4 regions of the Shewanella alkalitolerans genome follow, and region 4 is predicted to be linked to each of the others. Evidence: predicted binding sites of a transcription regulator. Region 4 holds the regulator's gene; each other region holds the start of a gene.

Region 1 (5,493 bases), 1.8 Mb from region 4:
AACGCTGTTGCTATTACACTCTTCTTCATCTGTTAGTCTAACCTTTTGTTATGTTCAGTTTGCTTTATCTTATTGTGCGACATTCCGTTGTTTTATTTCGTTCCAATTTCAGCTAAAGACTAGCAAAAGATTAGCATTCCCTCAAAGACGAATATCACAATAACGGCGCTATTTTTCACCAAGTTAACTAAAGAATTCCAGAAAACTCAGACTTTACACCAAACGTTAACAACTCATCACTATCTCAACAACCAGAAAACAACTAAATTAACGACATTTGCTTGGCCACAAGATTATTGAAACTAGTGTTTAAAATTGAAAGTATGGGATCAGAAATGGGTGCGATCTGTTTATCCAGATAGTACTGATAATCGATCTTTCCGAGTAGATGCTGCACAGGTTCGGCGCCATTTTGCGTCATCAGGTAGCTTATCTTTTCGCCACGCTTACCATGACTGTCATCGCCACTTCGCTGGCACCAGAGGGTCGCCGCCTTCACATGGGGTGATGATTTGGCGGTATAGTCTTCGATGTTGCGCCTAAGGCGTTTAGAGAAGATCAGCTTGTCGTCCAGCTCTCCCTGCTGCAGCGCATCCACAATTTGTTTTAAATAGCCGAGCACATCCTGCTTGGCAAACAGTCGATAATAGAGTTCTGCCTGCACCTCCCTCGCCAAGGGGCTCCAGTCACTCCTCACCTGCTCCATCCCCTTGAACACCAGCTTGAGGCTTTGGTCTTCCTGACGATAGGCGCCCACATAACGCTTCTTGGAGCCTTCGGTAGAGCCACGCAGTGTCGGCATGAAGAACTGCTCGAAATGTCGCTCATATTCAAGCTCGAGGTAACAATCTAACTGAAACTCCTGCTTGAGCTTGAGTCGCCATTTCTCGTTGATCGATGCGACCAGCTCCCTGGCAAAGGCATCGATATCACCGACGCACTCGGGCGAGGAGATATGCACGAAGGTAGAGTCGGTATCGCCATAGATAACGGTCAAGCCCAGCGCCTCAATCCATTGCTTGGTCTGCTTCATGATCTCATGACCCCTAAGGGTAATTGAGCTTGCCAGGCGCGCATCGTGAAACACACAGCCGCGAGACCCCAGCACGCCGTACAGGGAGTTCATGATGATCTTTATCGCCTGCGACAGGGGGGCGTTGGCTTCGCGCTTGGCTTCTTCTCGCTTAGCCGACAGGCTGGCGATAAGCTCGGGCAGAATAGGAGAATTGCGGCTAAACTGGGCGCCCAAAAAGCCTGGCACAGTATCATTGCCTTCACTTGCTCCCCTTACCCCAGCGTTAGCCCCTTCTTTTAATCCTTCCACCAGCCCCTTGGGGTCAATTAGAAACGTCCTGATGATCGAGGGGTATAGGCTCTTAAAATCGAGCACCAATATATGTTGATAGAGCCCGGGTTTAGAGTCCATCACATAGCCGCCTGGGCTCTCTATGCCATCGCTGACCGGCACGCTGGGGGCGACATAGCCGGCGCGGTGCAGATGGGGCAGATAAAGATTATTAAACGCCGCCACTGAGGCGCCGACCCGGCCAAGCTCTAAGCCGGTTAGACGCGAGCGCTCCATCACAAAGGCCAGCAGATCGGTTTTGGCAAAGATCTCCCACACCAGGCGGCAATCGGTAATATTGTAGTGGGCCAGCGCCGCCTTGTCCTCACGAAACAGGGTCGCTATCTCCTCGGCGCGGTGACTGACGTTATGAATCGCCTTCCCCTCACCGAGTAACTCTCTGGCGACAGATTCCAGACTAAAACTGTCAAACTGATAGAAGGCCGCCTTGAGCCAGTCGATGCCATCGAGCACCACACGGCCAGGCAAGATTAAGGTCTCCGGTCGATATTTGTTATCGACCCGCCAAGAAAGCTGAGTGCCTAGCCTGCCAAGCGTCAGCGGAATATTGAGCGCCTTGGCCCTGCGATACAGGAGCGCCAGGTCGAAGGTCACTACCGCCCAACCTATAATGATGTCGGGATCATGCAGCTTAAACCAGGCGAGCAGCGCCTTAATCAGCGCAGCCTCATTGGGCACAAGCTCTAGATACTCAGGCGGCGACTCACACGCCTCCCCCACCATGATCACCTGCTGATAGGGCTCGCCGCTGGCCGATTGGCCGTACAGCCCGACGCTAAAAAGCTCACCATCCATGGCGCATTCGAAATCCAGCGAGACCACAGCCAGCTTAACTTCTCGATTAACATCGAGCTCACAGCGTCTTGCCCGCTCGGCGATGAGCGTGGGCGTGTCTTGTGCCTGGCTTTGCCAGCGGCCGATAAACTCCACGTCTAAGGCGATGTAACGCTCGATAAGATAACGCTGCTCGGCCCTCAGCTCAGACTCGTAAAGAGAGATCCCCTTATCGGTGGCGATACGGCTTAGATGACGAAAACTTTGATTATTAGCGAAATAGAGGGCGCTGACCGGCTCATCGTCGAAGGTGGTCAGGTTAAGCGCTTCGCTGCGTACCCCACTCTCATGGTTGCCGCCGAGCAGGTTCAATTCATCCTGAGTGCGACAAAAACAGATGCGCTCGCCATTGGGCACTATGACCCGAGCTGGCCCTTCGGCCGTACTAAGGTAATAGTGTAATTCGCTGCCTTGGTGGTGACGGGTTAAGATCCGCCCTTTTACGCTCACCAGCGGGGTGTTTAAATCATGCAAGCCTGGCTATTATCCAATTAATTTCAACACATTAGGTGACACGACAACAAATAAGTCGTGAATTCCTTACTTCTACTCTTCTTAGGCTATGTAATCACTGTTATTATGTACAGCATTATTTGCCAGCACTAAGCCTTCATGTTATCTGCCGACGTTAAAACCCAGATCCGAACGATTTACAAAGAGATTGCCGCCGCCCTGCCTAACTTTAGATCGCGTCGGGAACAAAATTATATCGTCGCCGAGATCTCCAAGACACTCGCCGGTGAATATGACAAGCATAGACGCATCATAGTGGTCGAGGCGGGCACAGGCATAGGTAAGTCGCTGGCTTATATCTTAGGTTCGATTCCACTGGCGTTGGCGAGCAAGAAGAAGGTCTGTATCGCCACCGCCACGGTAGCCCTGCAGGAGCAGCTGCTCAACAAGGACCTTCCCTTCTTCTCCAAGCAATCAGGGCTTAATTTCACCTTCGGCCTGGTAAAGGGGCGTCAGCGCTATGTCTGTCTCTCTAAGCTTGAGATGCTGATCGGCGGCGATGACGGCACTCAGATGGCCATGTGGCAGACAAAACCTGATCATAGCCAGGTCGAGCTCTTACAAGGCCTGCTGAAAGACTTTCACGAAGGACGCTGGAACGGCGAGCGAGACACACTGTCTCAGCAGCTGCCCGATCACCTGTGGCAGCAGATCGCCTGCGATAAACACAGCTGCCACAGACAGCTCGCCAGCCACAGACACTGCCCCTTTCATAAGGCCCGTGAAGACGTGGACACCTGGGATGTGCTAATTGCCAACCATAGCCTGCTGTTTGCCGATCTCGAACTGGGCGGCGGGGTGATTCTGCCAGATCCGGAAGAGCTCTATTATGTGATTGACGAGGCCCATCACCTGCCGATAGTGGCCAGAGACTTCTCCAGCGCCCAGGCAACCCTCAGGGGCGCCATCGACTGGCTTGAAAAGGTCGGTAAGACCAGCGCCAAGCTGCAGAACCAGCTCAAGAGCAACAACATCATAGCCCCAGCCCAGGCCATGCTAGATCACATCAACGATCTCACCAGCCTACTCACCAGCGTCGCCCAATATTGCGACGGCCAGGCGGCCAAATTTGATAACCCGGAGCGGCGCATCCGCTTCGAACACGGCAAGCTGCCGGCGGCCTTGACCATGCTGGCGGAAAACCTGGCCACGGCATCGAGCAGCGCGCTCAAGCAATTCAACAAGATGCTGGTGCTGCTCAACGAGGCGATTAAGGATGGCGAGCTACCTAAGCATCAATCTGAGCAGCTACTGAGTGAAACGGGCTTCATGTTACAGCGCCTGGAGAATCTGCAGAAGCTGTGGAAGATGATGGCCAAGGAAGACAGCGCCAAAGGCGCGCCCATGGCCCGCTGGGTCGAGCATCTGGTGGGCAAACAGAGCGACTATCTGTTTAACGTCTCGCCGATCGAGGTGGGATATATGCTCGAAACCCTGCTGTGGGAGAAGGCCGCCGGCGTGGTGCTCTGTAGCGCGACACTGAGGGCACTGAATAACTTCAACCACTTTACCCATCAGGTAGGACTCTCCATCAACGATGGCAGTCGCTATCTGGCCATGGACAGTCCGTTTGATTTCCAGCAGAACGCCACCCTGTATCTGCCCAAGATGCGCACCGAACCCACGGACGATCGCTATACCGACGAGCTGGCGGAACAGATCCTCACGCTAATCGATGGTGAGATGGCAACCCTAGTGCTGTTTGCCTCCTACTGGCAGATGGAGAAGGTGGCCGATCTGGTCAGAAGCAAGATTAAGTCGCCGCTGCTTATCCAAGGGGAAGCCTCCCGTCAGCAGCTGCTGCAAGATCATAAGCAGCGCTGCGATAACGGCGAAGTCAGCATCATCTTCGGTACCGGCAGTTTTTCTGAGGGTCTCGACCTTCCCGGCGACTATCTGACGAACCTGATCATCACAAAACTGCCCTTTGCCGTGCCCACCTCACCGGTGGAACAGGCACACGCGGAATACATTAAGGCAAAGGGAGGAAATCCCTTCTTACAGCTGACGATCCCAGATGCTTCGCGTAAACTGATCCAAAGTTGTGGTAGATTACTGCGTAAAGAAGAGGATTATGGCAGAATCACCATATTGGATCGCCGTTTAGTGACCAAACGCTACGGCAAATCCCTACTGGATGCCCTGCCTCCCTTTCGTCAAGTCATTGAATAGAAAGCAATCTAATAGAAAGCAACCGAATAGGATAACCATTGGATCTATTACTCGACCCAGGTAGCTGGGCGATTCTGGCTGCGACCGGCTTTATCGCAGGTTTTATCGATGCCGTCGCCGGTGGCGGTGGCCTGCTGTCGATCCCGGCCCTGCTCACCATAGGCATTCCACCCCATACGGCACTGGGCACTAACAAGTTGGCGGCCAGCTTCGGCTCCTCCATGGCGGCCTTCACCTACTATCGCAAGCAGTTTTTCACCCCCAGATTTTGGTATCACGCCTCCATTGCCACCTTTATCGGCGCTGTCATAGGCACCTTTGTGGTCTACCTCATCGACAATCAATGGCTCGAGAAGTGGCTACCGCTGTTTATCATCGCCGTGGCACTTTATACGCTACTAAAACCCAATGCCATGGGCTGCCCCACCTATGAGCCGCCGGTAAAGCCGCCCTCTAAATTTAAGCAGTGGCGCCAAGGGTTACCGCTTGGCTTCTACGACGGATTTGCCGGCCCAGCGACCGGTGCCTTCTGGACCATCAGCAGCGTGTCTCAATATAAGCTGCCTGTACTCAATAGCTGTGGCCTTGCCAGAGCCATGACGCTGATC
Region 2 (5,493 bases), 1.3 Mb from region 4:
CAGCAGCTGCTGGAGCCTGGCAACATCGCCATGGCGACTTCGGGCGACTATCGCAACTACTATGAGGAGGAGGGGCAACGCTTCACTCATATTATCGATCCGCGCAACGGCTACCCGATCGACCATAAGCTTGCCTCTGTGACCGTGCTGGCCAAGGAGAGCATGATTGCCGACGGTTACGCCACCGCCATGATGGTGCTGGGCACAGAGGCCTCGCTGGCACTGGCCGAACGTGAGCATCTGGCCATCATGTTGATCGAGAAGCAAGCGCAAGGTTTCAAGGTCTACTATAGCGATGCCTTTAAGCCCTACGTGGGTTTGTGATAGAATAGCGTCCATCGGTGCGCCGGCCCGCTCAATATAGTGGCTAGGCGCACTCTTAAATGCAGTCTTGCATGTCGGTTGATTAGCTTGCCAACGAGCTAGTCGACTAGTTAGCGAATGGTTAGACACATAAGCGAAACAGCCACTTATGTGTATCTGGAGTCAGTGATGAGCACTTTTTTAGCGGCTTTTGTGGTATTACTACTGTTTTTCGTTCTTATGTCTATCGGCTACCTGGTGAAGCAGAAGGCGGTTGCCGGCAGCTGCGGTGGTCTGGGTGCCCTGGGTATCGAGAAGGCCTGTGACTGTGACGACCCATGCGATAAGCGTAAGGCGAAGATGGCCGAAGAAGAGGCCCGTCGCGAGAAGCTGGCCAAAGATCGCATCATCTAGCCCGCGCCTGTGAGGCGTCATTATTAAAGGTCCCATTCGGGGCCTTTTTTGTTACCCCTGTTTTTCATTACTCTTCACTTAGACTCGCCTCCACCTAGACTCATCTCTTCCTTAGCGCCTTGTGCTTACTGTCGGCCTTAACACTCTGGATTCATTATCTTTAATCGCCTTGGTAATCAAAGCGCGAATGAGAACGATTTTCTTTGATAACTGATTGAAACTTAATGTTTATTTGTAATTGAGTGAAAATTGCTCTAGGCTTAAATATTGATTTAGATCAAATCTTACTAAGGAGATCAAATGAAGGGTCATCCGAACGTCATTCGTCAGTTAAACAAGATACTGACCTTCGAATTGACGGCCATCAACCAGTACTTCTTGCACGCACGCATGTACAAAAATTGGGGTCTGGAAGAGCTCAATGAGAAGTGCTACAAGAAGTCGATCAAAGATATGAAGCATGCCGACAAGTTGATCGAGCGGGTGCTGTTTCTCGAAGGCCTGCCTAATCTGCAACAGCTCGAGAAGCTGCGCATAGGTGAGAACCCGGAAGAGATGTTGCAGTGCGACAAGACCATGCTCGAAGAGCAGCTGGTCGAGCTGCGCAGCGTGATCGCCCTGTGTGAGACGGAGCGAGACTATGTGAGCCGCGAGATCCTCGAAGATCTGCTCGAAGATGAGGAGGAGTATCTGGACTGGATCGAGGCGCAGCAAGATCTGATTAAGATGACGGGCATTCAAAATTACCTGCAGTCGCAGATGGAATCTGAATAGGGAGAGAAGCATGAAAGGCAATCAGGAAGTGATCGACACCCTCAACAAGCTGCTCACCGGTGAGTTGTCGGCGATGGATCAATACTTTGTCCACGGCTTGATGTACGAAGACTGGGGACTTAATGAGCTGCACGAGCGGATCTCTCACGAGTCTGACGATGAGCGCGAACACGCCAAGAAGCTGGTGCAGCGGATTCTGTTCCTCGAGGGCACCCCGGATGTCGCCAGCCGCGAGGCGCTGAACATAGGTAAAGATCCCCAGGAGATGCTGCAAAGTGATCTCAACTATGAGTATCAGGTGGCGGCCAACCTGCGTGAAGCCATCGCCCTGTGCGAGGAAAAGCAGGATTACGTCTCCCGCGAGCTGTTAGAGGTCTTGCTGGAAGAGACAGAGTCTGATCACATGTACTGGCTTGAGAAGCAGCTGGGCCTCATCGACAAGATAGGTCTGCAGAACTACCTCCAGTCTAAAATGTAATAGACTGAGCCGATATAATGCATTAGCCATTCGGCGCCACGAAACAGAGATAAAGCCACCCTAGGGTGGCTTTTTGCTGCCCGTCGTCTGGCGCATAGCTGTCGTTCATCGCGAAGTGATTGAATACTGTTTAAATGTACAGTATTCTTGGCGGTGGAGGTATTAAGGTGAAAAAGATTATTCATGTAGACATGGACTGCTTCTTTGCGGCGGTCGAGATGCGTGATTTTCCCGAGCTCAGAGGCAAGCCAATTGCCGTCGGCGGACGCAGCGATCGCCGCGGCGTCATCAGCACCTGTAACTACGAGGCGCGCAAGTTTGGCGTGCGCTCGGCCATGGCCTCCGCCTATGCCCTCAAGCTCTGCCCGGATCTCATCCTGGTGCCCGGACGCATGTCTGTCTACAAGGAGGTGTCGGCGCAGATCCGTGAGGTGTTTGCCCGCTACACTGAGCTGATCGAGCCGCTCTCCCTGGATGAAGCCTATCTGGATGTCAGTGACTGCACTCAGCATCAGGGCTCGGCCACATTGATCGCCGAGGCGATTCGCCGGGAGATCTTCGAGGTGACCGGGCTTACCGCCTCTGCAGGTATTGCGCCGGTGAAGTTTCTGGCCAAGATAGCCTCGGATCTCAATAAGCCCAACGGCCAGTATGTGATCACTCCGCAGATGATCCCCGAGTTTGTGAAGACACTGGCGCTGATTAAGATCCCCGGTGTCGGTAAGGTGACCGCGGCTAAGCTGGAAACCATGGGGCTGATTACCTGCGCCGATGTGCAGGCCTGTAGCCGTCAGAGCCTGATGGAGCGCTTCGGTAAGTTTGGCGGCGTGCTCTATGACAGGGCGCAGGGGATAGACCCCCGCGGCATCTCGCCCCACAGGGAACGTAAGTCTGTCGGCGTCGAGACCACGCTCGCCAAAGATATCTACACCTATGAGCAGTGTCAGGCGGTGATGCCTCAGCTGATCCAGGAGCTGTCCGGGCGCATCAGTCGCAGTGCCAAGTCGCGCCGCATTCACAAGCAGGTGGTTAAGCTCAAGTTTGACGACTTCAAACAGACCACCATAGAGCAGCGCAGCGACGAGGTCTCGGTGAAGCTGTTTTACGATCTGCTTAAACAGGCACTAGAGCGCCGGGCGGGTAGAGGCATTCGCCTGCTGGGTGTATCGGTCGGGCTCGAGAGCGAGGCTGTGGGGGCCGGGCTGGATGAGGAGGAGCATGGGGCGCAGATGGATCTCGGGTTTTAGCGTTAACCCTATTAACCCTATTAACCTAATTTGGCTCGTAGTTTGGACGGTTATTGCGCCAGGTTAGATATTTGAAGCTTTACCCTTCATGGCAACCTAACGCCTGCCCGGCGGGTGCAGTACATGGAGGTACCAATGTCGTGATCACATGGATGTGAAGGAACGACGTATGTGCAAGCACACTTTTGACACGGTGAGTGAAGCGCAGCTTCGCGCTCGCGAACGAGAGGCATGGATGCCGAACTGGCATTTAAACACGGATGTTATTTGAATATGTCCCTATACGCTCCGCGGCGACGTCCTGTCGCCGAGGGTCAAAAGCCTGCTTACACCTGTATCTTCTATCTCTTCGATTTGACCTTTTTATTTCCAATGGTTTGGCGCGAATTGGCTTTAACTCTTTGTAACAGCTCCGATGAGCTTGTTAGTTTGGGCCATCTATGAACCTGTTTTCCTCTCTAATTCATTGCGTTTGCCCAGGTGTAATAGAGCCAGATTTGCTTAAAAAACGAGCCCCTACAAGGGGTAGGGGTTTTTAGGGGAGCTATGGGGGCAGATGAATGATTCATCATCACCATCATGAATGTTACACAATCATTATAATAAATTTAAAAATTGGTAACGCGCTCCATATACTCGATTCTTACAGTCTTTGCTTATGTTTGTGGCCTGATGTACCGCGGGGGGAATAGGTGCTATGGCAATAAATATTGCAGTTAGTGCAGGACTCGGTAAGGAGGTGCGGCTGATTTCCACATCGCCAACATCCTAATAAATATAAAACGTAATAAAGGAAGGATAGGATGATGGAAAAATACATTAAACCCAATCACTTATTACGCTCCCGAGCAGCAGTAAGTCGGAGCAACATGAAGCTAAGTTGTTTGGCCATGGCGGTTTTTGGGGCTATTTCAGGTCAAGTTTTTGCAGAGGAAGCGCAGGCGCCAGAAGAAGCGAAAGAGCAGAAGGCGAGCGCGTTCGAAGTCATCGAGGTGACGGCGCAAAAACGTGTGCAACGTATGCAAGATGTCGGCATCGCGATCTCCGCGTTTAAAGCCGATGAGCTGGAAGATCTCGGTGCCTATCAGGCGTCGGCTCTGGCGGAATTTATCCCTAACATGGAGGTCGCCGTCTCAGACGATAGCGGCATCCCTATCTTCGTGATCCGTGGTGTGGGTCTGCAGGACTACAACACTAACAACACGCCTAATACGGCCGTGGTCGTCGACGACGTCTATCAGCCCTATGGCATCTATAGCGCCTTCGCTATGTTCGATACCGATAGGGTAGAGGTGCTCAAGGGGCCTCAGGGCGGTCTGTATGGACGCAACTCTACCGGCGGCGCCATCTCTTTCTCTTCCAAGCGACCAGAGCTGGAGACCACGGAAGCCAATGTGGCGGTGGATTACGGTAACTATAATTCGCTCAACATCCGCGCCGGAGCCAGCCTGCCGCTGGGTGAGGTCGCCGCGGTGCGCCTCGCCGTGCAGTCAGAGACCAGCGACGGCTACTACTACAACACCTATCTGAATCGCGATCAGGGTGGCAAAGATAAGCAGCAGGCACGCTTTACCCTACACTATGAGCCAGCCGACTATTTCGCGGCAGATCTCAGATATACCTATGGCCGTGACACCTCAGAGGCGTCGATCCCCGAGGTAACAGGCTTGCTGGACAGCAACGCCTACTGGGAGGGACCGCTGGCGGGCTTCCCTGGGCTGCCGTCGATGAATATTCCCTACAACCAGGATGGCACGCCGGCTTATTGTGACGCCGTGCTGCAAACCGGTATCCCGGATGCCAGCTGTATCAACATGAACCGCGCCAGCGCCGATGGCGACCCATACAGCGGCGCCGATGCCAGGGTGCACCCTAACGACGACACCTACCATTCAGTGTCGCTAAACATGAACTGGGATTTCTCCGACTACTCGCTGATATCTATCACCAACTACACCCAGATGCAGTTTAAGCATCGCAACGGTGTCGGCTCGGTGGGTCTTGGCCCTGGTCAGGATCAAGAAGCCTGGGAGCAAGCCAGTCGCGATTATGGTCGCCTCAATGGTGGCGATCTCAACGAGATGTATGTCACCCAGTATGACTCTGACACCAGCTCATGGAGCCAGGAGCTGCGCTTGCTGTCCAACTATGGTGGCGATTTCAACTGGATGGTGGGTCTGGTGTATGCCGAGGATAACCTGGACGACCTGAGAAACTGCTCCTTTGCCGCCAACGTCTATGCCGACTGGAAGCAGTTCCCAGGCTGCGGCACCATGG
Region 3 (5,493 bases), 1.2 Mb from region 4:
GGCACGAAGCTACCTATATGGGCCATAAGGGTGATTAGTGCCACTTGACGCATATAGGTCGACTTACCGCCCATGTTAGGACCTGTGACGATTAGCATGCGTCTTGCCGGGTTGAGGCTGACAGGGTTGGCGATAAATGGCGTCTGACTGACGCGCTCAACTACCGGATGTCTTCCCGCCTCGATATGTATGCCACTCTGGGCCGTGAGTTCTGGTCTGTGATAGTCAAGCTGCTCGGCGCGCTCGGCAAAGTTGGTGATCACGTCAAGCTCGGCGGCCGCGCGGGCAAAAGCCTGTAGCTCGTGCAGGCGCGGCATTAATAGATCGAACAGTTCTTCCCACAGCTGTTTCTCTAACGCCAGCGCCTTGCCTTGACTTGAGAGTACCTTCTCCTCATGCTCTTTAAGCTCGGCGACTATGTAACGTTCGGTGTTCTTAAGGGTTTGTCTGCGCTGGTAGCTCATAGGCACCAGATCCGACTCGCGGCGGCTCACTTCTATGTAGTAACCATGCACCCGGTTGTAGCCCACCTTGAGGGTCGAGGCGCCGGTGGCAGCCTTCTCCCGGGCTTCTAGCTCGGCGAGGTAGTCGGTCGCGCCCTGACTGAGTCTTCGCCATTCATCCAGCTCGCTGTGATAGCCCTCTTTGATCACGCCGCCGTCGCGGATCAGCATAGGTGGATTATCGACGATAGCGCGGCTGAGCAGGGCATGCTCCTCGGGGAAGTCGCCCAGGTGACTCGAGAGCGCCTTGAGGTGCGGGCTGTTGCAGTCAGCCAGCTGCTGCTGTATCTCGGGCAGCAGGGTCAGGGCCTGACGCAGCCGGGCAAAGTCACGCGGGCGGGCACTACGAATAGCCAGACGCGCCGTGATACGTTCTATGTCGCCCAGGGCTTTTAGCTGCTCATGCAGGTTCTCGTGATAGCCGTTGTCCAGCAGCTCGTCTATGGCGTCATGACGGGCGCGGATGATGTTGTGGTTGCGCAGCGGCTCATGGATCCAGCGCTGCAACATACGGCTACCCATAGGGGTCGCCGTGTTATCCAGTACCGAGGCCAGGGTGTTGTCGCTGCCGCCTTGCAGGTTGCGGGTTAGCTCCAGATTCTTACGGGTGGCCGCGTCCAGCACTATGCTGTCGCACTGATTGAAGCGGGTGATGGCGTTGATATGGGGCAGGGCGGTACGCTGGGTATCTTTCACATACTGGATAAGACAGCCGGCCGCCTGTAGCGATAGCCTGACTTCCCCCAGGCCAAAGCCATAGAGATCTTTGGTGCCGAACTGTTCCAGCAGCAGCTTGTAGCTGGTGTCGTAGTCGAACTCCCATTCGGGACGGCGACGCTTACCCGACAGCGAGGCGATCAAAGCCGGCTCGCTGAAATCTTCGCTGTAGAGTAGCTCCGCTGGATTGGTGCGTTGCAGCTCGGCTTCCAGCGCCTCTTTGCTGGCAAGTTCGGTGACCACGAAGCGTCCGGACGAGACATCCAGGGTCGCGTAACCAAAACCCACCTTGCCGTGATAGACGGCGGCCAGCAGGTTGTCTTGCCGCTCCTGCAGCAGGGCCTCATCAGTGAGTGTACCCGGGGTGACGATGCGAACAATCTTACGTTCTACCGGCCCCTTGGTGGTGGCCGGATCGCCTATCTGCTCGCAGATGGCTACAGATACCCTGAGCTGCACCAGTTTAGCAAGATAGCCTTCTACTGCATGGTAGGGGATGCCTGCCATGGGGATAGGATCGCCTCCACTCTTGCCGCGAGCGGTCAAGGAGATCCCCAGCAACTCTGAGGCCCGCTTAGCATCGTCGTAGAAGAGCTCGTAAAAATCTCCCATACGATAAAAAAGCAACATATCGGGTGTTTCGGCTTTCAGCGTCAGATATTGACGCATCATGGGGGTGTGCTTTTCAAGATGTTGAGTATCGACGGCGTTCATGAATTAACCAAGGTATCCTGCTACAAAAATGTCTGTCATAGCCCTGCGGCCAGCACAGAATGAATGGCCACAATACTAACAATAAATTGATGGCGGTTGCGCATTTATCCTGTCTGTTTGGATAAATTTAGTGCTAATGCGACTGGGGCTGGTAAGCCGACTTTGGTTAAGGCCGGATAAAAATAATCGCATACAGTACTTGATACTGTATGATTGTACAGTATACTAGGTTGCATATTGAGACAGCCTAAAGCGATGCAGAAACCGTCTGCGGGCTTTAACTTAACGGATACCCCACAGCGCAGCGTCTGTGATTGAGAGGAAAGCAGAATGAAGATTGATGCGAATAAAGAGAAAGCCCTGAGTGCGGTCCTTGGCCAGATTGAGAAGCAGTTTGGTAAAGGCTCTATCATGAAGCTAGGTGAAAACCGCTCTATGGATGTTGAGACTATCTCAACGGGTTCTCTGTCGCTTGACGTTGCATTGGGCGCAGGCGGCCTGCCACTGGGTCGTATCGTTGAGATCTATGGTCCTGAATCTTCGGGTAAGACCACCCTGACTCTGGAAGTGATTGCCGCTGCCCAGCGTGAAGGTAAGGTTTGTGCCTTCATCGACGCCGAGCACGCACTGGATCCTATCTATGCACAAAAACTCGGTGTGGATATCGATAACCTGCTGTGTTCTCAGCCAGATACCGGTGAGCAGGCGCTTGAGATCTGTGACGCCCTGACTCGCTCTGGTGCCGTCGACGTGATCATCGTCGACTCGGTTGCCGCTCTGACGCCTAAGGCGGAAATTGAGGGTGAGATCGGTGATTCTCACATGGGTCTTGCGGCGCGTATGATGAGTCAGGCGATGCGTAAGCTAGCGGGTAACCTCAAGCAATCTAACACCTTGCTGATCTTCATCAACCAGATCCGTATGAAGATAGGCGTGATGTTCGGTAACCCTGAGACTACTACCGGTGGTAACGCGCTTAAGTTTTACGCCTCTGTTCGTCTGGATATTCGCCGCACCGGCGCCATCAAGGACCGTGAAGAGGTCATTGGTAACGAGACTCGCGTTAAGGTGGTGAAGAACAAGATTGCCGCGCCATTCAAACAGGCAGAGTTCCAGATCCTTTATGGTGAAGGCATTAACCGTACCGGTGAGTTGGTAGACCTTGGCGTGATGCACAAGCTGATTGAAAAGTCAGGCGCTTGGTACAGCTACAAGGGTGACAAGATTGGCCAGGGCCGTGCCAATGCCGGTAAATACCTGGTAGAGAACCCAGAGATTGGCGCCGAAATCGACCAGGCGCTACGCGCCATGTTGCTAGGCGGTGGTCAAGCGGTGGCTCAGTCGGCCACAGGCGATGAGAACGTCGACCTGGAAACCGGTGAAGTATTTTAAGCTCGCCGAGTCAACTAAACCTTGCCTTAAGACTCTGGCTTTGTAATGACTATGGTTTCTCAATGACGATGTCGGCGATGCAAGTAGCGGTGGGCCTCCTGGCTCGCCGCGATTATTCCCGCTATCAGATAAAGAGTAAGCTGACTCAGAAAGGCTTTCTAGATGGTGAGATAGAGGCTGTTCTTGGTCAATGTGAAAGCCAGGGATATCTCGATGATGCCAGGTTTGCCGGGCTCTTGCTGCGCTCGCATATCGCTAAAGGCCATGGTCAGAACAAGATACGCCAATCTATGTCCCAGAAGGGACTGACCAAAGAGATTATCGAGTCTAGCCTTAATCAGAGCGACTGCGACTGGTTCGAACTGGCGAGACAGAAGGCTGCTAAGAAATATGCCACTAGCGGCCCCATTCAAGATCAGAAAGAGCGCGCCAAACGAGTGCGTTATCTCCTCTCCCAAGGCTTTGGCTTCGATCAGGTTACCTATGCTTTAGAGGTCGACCCAGACTTCGACTAATATCCTCATCCTTACCAGGACCAATACTGGGCTCTAGTCCACTATCGTGATTTCCCTTTATCTGCTCTTGCGCGCTACCGCTAAAAGACCCAATGGAAACTTAGGCTTTTTACGCTTTCTTTGGGGATCCTCGGCTAAACCTCTGGTTGTTCATCTATAGACTGCTTATAATGCTGGGCTAACTGAGCATCGTCGGTGAGCCTTTTGCTTTCATCGCTAAAATAATCAAATTCAGGATGATTTCATGTATCAAACCACTGCAGCGCTGAGAAGTGCTTTCTTGGAGTTTTTCCGCAGAAACGGTCACCAGGTTGTGGACAGCAGTTCACTGGTACCTGGCAATGATCCCACCTTGCTATTTACCAACGCAGGGATGAACCAATTTAAAGATGTTTTCCTCGGTGAAGACAAGCGCGACTACAGCCGCGCCACCACGGCACAGCGCTGCGTACGCGCCGGTGGTAAGCACAACGACCTAGATAATGTCGGCTACACCGCACGTCATCACACTTTTTTCGAAATGCTGGGTAACTTCAGCTTCGGTGATTATTTCAAGCAAGATGCGATTCGCTTCGCCTGGACCTTCCTGACCGAAGAACTCAAGCTGCCAAAAGAGCGCCTGTGTGTCACCGTCTATGAGACAGACGATGAAGCCTTCGAGATCTGGAACAAAGAGATTGGCGTCGCGGCCGAGAACATCATCCGCATCGGCGATAACAAGGGGGCGGCATACGCCTCTGATAACTTCTGGCAGATGGGCGATACCGGCCCTTGTGGCCCTTGTACCGAGATCTTCTACGATCACGGCGAGCACATCTGGGGCGGCCGTCCCGGCACGCCGGAAGAAGATGGTGACCGCTTCATCGAGATCTGGAACATAGTCTTCATGCAGTATAACCGTCAAGCCGACGGCACCATGGATCCACTGCCTAAGCCTTCTGTCGATACCGGTATGGGCATCGAGCGTATCGCCGCTATCATGCAGGGTGTGCACTCAAACTATGAGATCGATATCTTCCAGTCACTGATCAAGAAGACCGCCGAGATCCTGGGCGTGACCGATCTGGAGAACAAGTCGCTGCGTGTAGTCGCCGACCATATCCGTTCTTGCGCCTTCTTGGTGGCCGATGGTGTGATGCCATCAAACGAGGGCCGTGGTTACGTATTGCGCCGCATCATCCGCCGCGCCGTGCGCCATGGTAACAAGCTAGGTGCTACCGAGGCCTTCTTTTACAAGCTTGTTCCTACACTGATCGAAGTGATGGGCGATGCGGCTAAAGAGCTGGTGGCGACCCAGGCGATCGTCGAAAAGGCGCTTAAGGCGGAAGAGGAGCAGTTTGCTCGTACGCTCGAACGTGGTCTTGGTATTCTCGATAATGCCCTGAGCCAGCTAGAGGGTAAGGAGCTTGACGGTGAGACCGCTTTTAAGCTGTACGACACCTATGGTTTCCCGGTTGATTTAACGGCTGACGTCTGCCGCGAGCGTGACATCACGGTCGATGAAGCTGGCTTCGAAGCGGCCATGGCCGAGCAGCGCAGTCGCGCCCAGGCAGCGGGTCAGTTCGATACCGATTACAACGAAAGCCTGAAGATCGATGCCGAAACCGAGTTTTGCGGTTATAGCGACCTTAATGGCGAAGCCAAGGTCATCG
Region 4 (5,493 bases):
AGGACATGATCACCAACTCAAGCTGCTTTAAGCGTCTGATCAATTTGGCCTTATCCATGTTATCTGCCACCACACCGGCGTGAGCTGAAAACAGGAAGAAAGGCAGGATAAACACGCCGGCGGCGAGGTTAACAAACAGGTTGACGCTGATGGGCAGGCTCTCTATCTGGCTGTAGGTCACCATCAGCAGCAGCACATTCTTGTAGATATTATCGTTAAGCGCGCCCAGACACTGGGTCGCAAAATAAGGGAAAAACCGCTTGGTTAACAACATAACGCCTCCTTGTCATAACCCAATCCTTTAAGTTGTACCGCGAGATGATGACTAATGGCCTGCTCAATACCGATACCTGGGGCAAAGAGCTTATCGTCCAGCGCCAGACTCACCAAACCATGGACGCCGCCCCACAGGGCGCGGCTCGCCAGTAATAGTTGCTCGGCAGAAAGCTCGGGCAGCAGACGCGCAAGGCATGACTCAATCAGGCCGAACAGCTGCGCGATTAGCTGGGCATGGTGATCGCTCAGTCCCTGCTCCTCCGTCGCCTTTAGCTCGAAGACCAACTGAAACGCCCTTGGCTGGTCGAAGGCAAATTGCTGATAGGCCGTGGCCATCGCCTCAAGCTGACTCGACTCAGACGCTTGGCTTTGAACGGCTAGATCTTGAGAGGCATGATCTTGAGAGGCGTGATCTTGAAAAGCTTGAGCTTTCGCGGCCAGGCGCCGATACAGCTCGTCCAGAGTCTGCTCGGCAACCGCCAGCAATAAGCCCTGATAGCTACCGAAGAGATTCACCAGGGTGCTGGGCACATAACCTATGGCCGCCGCGACCTTGCGCAGGCTCAGGCTATCGAGCGGCTCGACCTCCAGGTGGCGCAGCACGGCGGCGGTCGCCATCGCCCGAATCTCATCATGAGTATGTTCTTTGCGTCTTGCCATCTCGGCTCCATCGCGCTGTCAATTTGTGCACAAGTTACCAGCAAGCAAAATAAAAAACAATGTTCACAATAAGATTATTTTTCACCGGGTAGTTAATAGGTAGGATTTTATCGCTGGAGTATCATGAGGATCCTGTCTTCGCCCGGGCCGAAATAATCGGCTTCCAACTCCTGTTCGACAAAGCCCAGCTTAGCATAGAGGTGTCTTGCGGGATTCTCCGGCGCAACTGTGAGTTTCACCTGAGCCACACCATCTGGCAGCGCACTCAGAGACTCGGTGATCAGGCGCCTGCCTATGCCCCGACCCTGAGCGGCATCGTCGACGGCCACAGAGAGGATCCAGGCACAGTCGGCCTGTTCACTCCTTGCCAGCAAGATGTAACCGAGCAGGCGTTCAGCGTTATCGCAGGCGACAAGCAGCCCGCTCGGCCAGCAATCGAAGCTCTGACGAAAGAAAAAATCCGGGTAGGCATGGTCGCCAAAGAGCCCCTGCTCGAGACGATAGATCGCCGGCAGCTGAGTCTTACAAGCCGCCTCGACACTGATAAGATTAGGATTATTCACCGGTTAACAGCTCATCCCATGGCAGGTAAGTCGAGCCCACGACGATGAAGTTGGGGTTCTCTAGTGATTCGCGCTCGTTGTAGCTCAACGGCTGCAACTCGAGATCCATCACCTGGCCACCGGCCTCTTCGATGATGATCTGCGCCGCACCTGTGTCCCACTCGCCGGTTGGGCCAATGCGCACATAGCAGTCGGCGCGGCCCTCTGCCACCAGGCAGCTCTTTAGCGCCGCACCGCCCAGCACCACGAGTTCACAGTGCTTAGGATGATTGAAAAGCTTCAACACAGATTGAGGATCCTGACGGCGGCTCACCGCCAGACGCAGGCAGGGCTCATCGTCTTTGGTCAGCTGCTTGCTGGCGATACGCACCTCGCCCTTGCTGCTACGCTTGTAGGCACCCAGGCCTGCCACGGCATAGTAAACCACACCCGTCATGGGCACATAGACGATTCCCATGATGGGACGATTGTGCTCGACCAGGGCGATGATCACCGAGAAGTCGCCGCTACCGGCGATAAACTCACCCGTGCCATCGAGAGGGTCTACCAACCAGTAACGCTGCCAATCGGCGCGCTCGGAGAAAGGAATATCGGCATCTTCTTCAGAGAGGACAGGGATCTCAGGGGTAAGGCTGCTTAGCTGAGAAGAGATGATCTTGTGGGCCGCGATATCGGCAGAGGTTACCGGGGTATTGTCGGATTTCACCTCTTTGTCAAAACTGCCCTCGAGGTAGATCCCTTTGATGGCCTCACCCGCCTCGATGGCAATCGAAATCGCCTGCTCAACATACTCTTCTGGCTTCATCACAACTCCAACAGCCTACATCTGGCAATGCCTAATATGATAATTCGGTTTAACTACTTTAGTTTTAGATGTTTCTGTGCCAAAAACAAGGCGCTAACGCTTCGAGATTCGGAAAAATCATCTTCTAATAACAGCTCAGACCACTGGCTCAATGGCCAGCGTACCACCTCTATGGGTTCGGGCTCGTCACCCTGCAATCGACTCTCATACAGATCTTCGGCGACGAAGATCTGCATCTTGCTGGCAAAGTAGCCTGGCGCCAGGCTCAACTCCATCAGATGGGTCAACTTACGCGCACCAAAACCTATCTCTTCCTGCAGCTCACGGTTGGCCGCCTCAGCATGGGTCTCGCCGGGATCCACCAGGCCCTTGGGGAAACCCAGCTCATAGCTGTGGGTGCCCGCCGCATATTCGCGTCCCAGCAATAGCTCCTCGCCATGCACAGGCACCACCATCACGGCGCCACGGGCGTTGCCCTTCATGCGCTCATACTGGCGCTCAACCTGGTTCGAAAATTTTAAATGCACCTGCTCTATCTGAAACAGACGGCTCTGGGCAACAACTTCGGCATGTAGGATCTGCGGCTTTTTGTCCGGCATGAAACTTCCTGATAAAAATGGCGTTTGCTTAACCACTCAATCTTACTATGATGGGCCTAATCCACAACTCAAACCAAGGAATTTTTTTACTCGCTTTATGTTTCCCTGGAATAAGATAGATACCGTGCTGCTGGATATGGACGGCACCCTGTTGGATCTGCATTTCGACAACCATTTCTGGCTTAGCCTGGTGCCTCAGGCCTTGTGTGAACAAAGGCAGATCCCAAAGGCCGACGCCCAACAACTGGTGGAGGATGCCTACGCCAAGGTGTTCGGCACCCTGGAGTGGTATTGCCTGGAATATTGGCAACAGGAGCTGGGTTTAGACATCCTGGCTTTGCACCACACTCTGGTGGACAGGATCCAGCTGCGTCAGGACAGCATGCCCTTTCTCACTGCACTGGCCAGACACAGCAAGCGGCGCATCTTGGTCACCAACGCCCATCCCCACAGCCTGGCACTGAAACTCGAGCATACAGATCTGGCTAACGGGCTCGATGAGATGCTCTCGAGTCACGCCACCGGCTATCCCAAGGAACACCCACAATTTTGGCGCCACCTGTTTAATCAGTATTCCCTGGATCCCAGCCGCTGCCTGTTTATCGACGACAGCGAGCCCATACTGCAGGCAGCCAAGCAGGCCGGCGTCGGCTACCAGCTGGGGATCAAGAATCCCGACAGCCAGAAGCCTCACAAACAGTTTGCCGACTTCCCGGCCATCGACGATTATCATCATCTGCTGCTCTCCCTTGAAAAGGCCAGACTCGGCTAATCGCTTGATGGGATTGGGAGAAAATCTGGTTAATACTTGCACTGTATAAAATACTGTATATACTGACAGGTACTGTATGGAAAGACAGGATTAATCATGAGACCCTTAACCCCGAGACAAGCCGAGATTTTAGATCTGATAAAACGCAATATTGCCGACACGGGCATGCCGCCTACCCGTGCCGAGATTGCGCGTCGATTAGGCTTTAAGAGTGCCAACGCCGCCGAGGAACACCTCAAGGCCCTGGCAAAGAAAGGCTGCATCGAAATCATGCCCGGCACCTCACGTGGCATCAAGCTGACCCAAGAGGAAGAGCCAGAAGATCTCGGCCTGCCCCTTATAGGTCAGGTAGCCGCCGGTGAGCCCATCCTGGCCCAGGAGCATGTGGAGCAACACTATCAGGTTGACCCTAGCATGTTCCGCCCCAGCGCCGATTTTCTGCTGCGCGTCAGGGGGGACAGTATGAAAGATATAGGTATTCTCGAGGGCGACCTACTGGCGGTACATAAGGTAGAACAGGCAAGAAACGGCCAGATAGTCGTGGCCCGCGTGGAAGATGATGTAACGGTTAAACGCTTCGAGAAACGTGGCAGTACCGTCTACCTGCATGCTGAGAATGAAGAGTACTCCCCTATCGTGGTGGATCTCACCACCCAGAGCCTGAGCATCGAAGGCCTGGCCGTCGGCGTGATTCGAAATGGAGACTGGCAATGAACAACCTAATGGGCATGGCGCCACGCCATCCAGGGCTGTGGGTCGATCTCGACAGCTCACTAAAGCGCGGCGATGGCAACACTATCTCGACTACGGCAAGTTCGACCCAGGGCAAGCAAGAGCTGCAGGCCCTCACCCCGGAGCTAGCCAGACTCAGTCAGCAGGGGCAATGGGTGGTGTTGATCAGCCCACCTAACATAGGCTACAAGCAGATGCTGGCCGACGGCGGTGTGCGTATGGATCGCATCCTACTGGTACACAGCAAAGATGAGGTCGAAACCCTGTGGGCGATGGAAAAAGCCCTCACAAGTGGTACATCCAGTGCGGTGATCTGCTGGGCACAAACCCTGGATGCCCGTGACAGTCGTCGCCTACAGATAGTTGCCAAGAATACCCGCGCCCTGGGAGTGGTGATCGAAGATGCGAACGGTCACTTACCTGCCAACCCTTTTCCCCAAGAGGATCTCGGCGGCCAGACCTTGAGTCTGTTCGGTTCAATACACTGATATTCCGCGCTCTACCTTTCCATACAGACGCCCCGCAAGGGGCGTTTTTGTGTCTGTTTTGTTTAGCAAAATAAAATAAAAGTGATCTTGATCAATATTTAAACAGCCATTAAGTTAGTAAGAGATATCAACGATTATTTGTTATATCGCACAATTTGGTTGTCGGCTTGAGCGGCGAAAATGAACCTGTAATACCTCGCCCACAGAAGCTGAAATTGGTCTGATATATTCAGCCGTAAGTGCAAGCGTGGTCACCACCAGCAGAACAAGAGATTCACCACCGACGCACTTTGAAGTCATCGTTGCTTTTTTGGGAACTGAAGAGTTTGCATAGAGCCGAGACATACTGTGTGGCTCTTCTTTGTAGTTGCCTTCGCAATTGACAGAGGAGAAGTCTAGTGAAGCAAGTGTTGTGTTGTTTGCTGGCGTTGCTATTTACGCCCACCATACTCGCAGCAGATATGCCCCTGAATATGACATCAGGGGTCACAGAGATCAGCAATAAGGTGTTTAGCCTTCATATGACGATTCTCTATATCTGTTGTGCCATAGGCCTAGTCGTCTTTGGGGTGATGATCTACGCCATCATCAACCATAG

What was found. Region 4 encodes LexA, which represses DNA repair genes until DNA is damaged. Its sites were predicted from a motif close to TACTGTATNNNNATACAGTA; they were not measured.
Region 1: a site for LexA is predicted at 2,770-2,789, ahead of dinG (ATP-dependent DNA helicase DinG). Genes of this name have one in related genera too.
Region 2: a site for LexA is predicted at 2,094-2,113, ahead of dinB (DNA polymerase IV). Genes of this name have one in related genera too.
Region 3: a site for LexA is predicted at 2,138-2,157, ahead of recA (recombinase RecA). Genes of this name have one in related genera too.

The regions. Positions count from the first base shown of each region.
Region 1 covers NZ_CP080422.1:2,898,307-2,903,799, forward strand. The annotation lists gene K0J45_RS12755 (porin) at 1-29, opposite strand, end outside; gene K0J45_RS12760 (DNA polymerase II) at 263-2,674, opposite strand; gene dinG (ATP-dependent DNA helicase DinG) at 2,813-4,885, shown strand; gene K0J45_RS12770 (sulfite exporter TauE/SafE family protein) at 4,924-5,493, shown strand, end outside.
Region 2 covers NZ_CP080422.1:3,383,245-3,388,737, reverse strand. The annotation lists gene K0J45_RS14750 (FAD:protein FMN transferase) at 1-324, shown strand, start outside; gene nqrM ((Na+)-NQR maturation NqrM) at 493-717, shown strand; gene bfr (bacterioferritin) at 1,018-1,491, shown strand; gene bfr (bacterioferritin) at 1,502-1,969, shown strand; gene dinB (DNA polymerase IV) at 2,137-3,216, shown strand; gene K0J45_RS14725 (TonB-dependent receptor) at 4,086-5,493, shown strand, end outside.
Region 3 covers NZ_CP080422.1:1,370,254-1,375,746, forward strand. The annotation lists gene mutS (DNA mismatch repair protein MutS) at 1-1,934, opposite strand, end outside; gene recA (recombinase RecA) at 2,265-3,326, shown strand; gene recX (recombination regulator RecX) at 3,389-3,841, shown strand; gene alaS (alanine--tRNA ligase) at 4,086-5,493, shown strand, end outside.
Region 4 covers NZ_CP080422.1:136,596-142,088, reverse strand. The annotation lists gene K0J45_RS00665 (MFS transporter) at 1-274, opposite strand, end outside; gene K0J45_RS00660 (TetR/AcrR family transcriptional regulator) at 265-936, opposite strand; gene K0J45_RS00655 (GNAT family N-acetyltransferase) at 1,044-1,499, opposite strand; gene cysQ (3'(2'),5'-bisphosphate nucleotidase CysQ) at 1,492-2,304, opposite strand; gene nudE (ADP compounds hydrolase NudE) at 2,358-2,903, opposite strand; gene yrfG (GMP/IMP nucleotidase) at 3,001-3,675, shown strand; gene lexA (transcriptional repressor LexA) at 3,772-4,389, shown strand; gene K0J45_RS00630 (cell division inhibitor SulA) at 4,386-4,895, shown strand; gene coxB (cytochrome c oxidase subunit II) at 5,294-5,493, shown strand, end outside.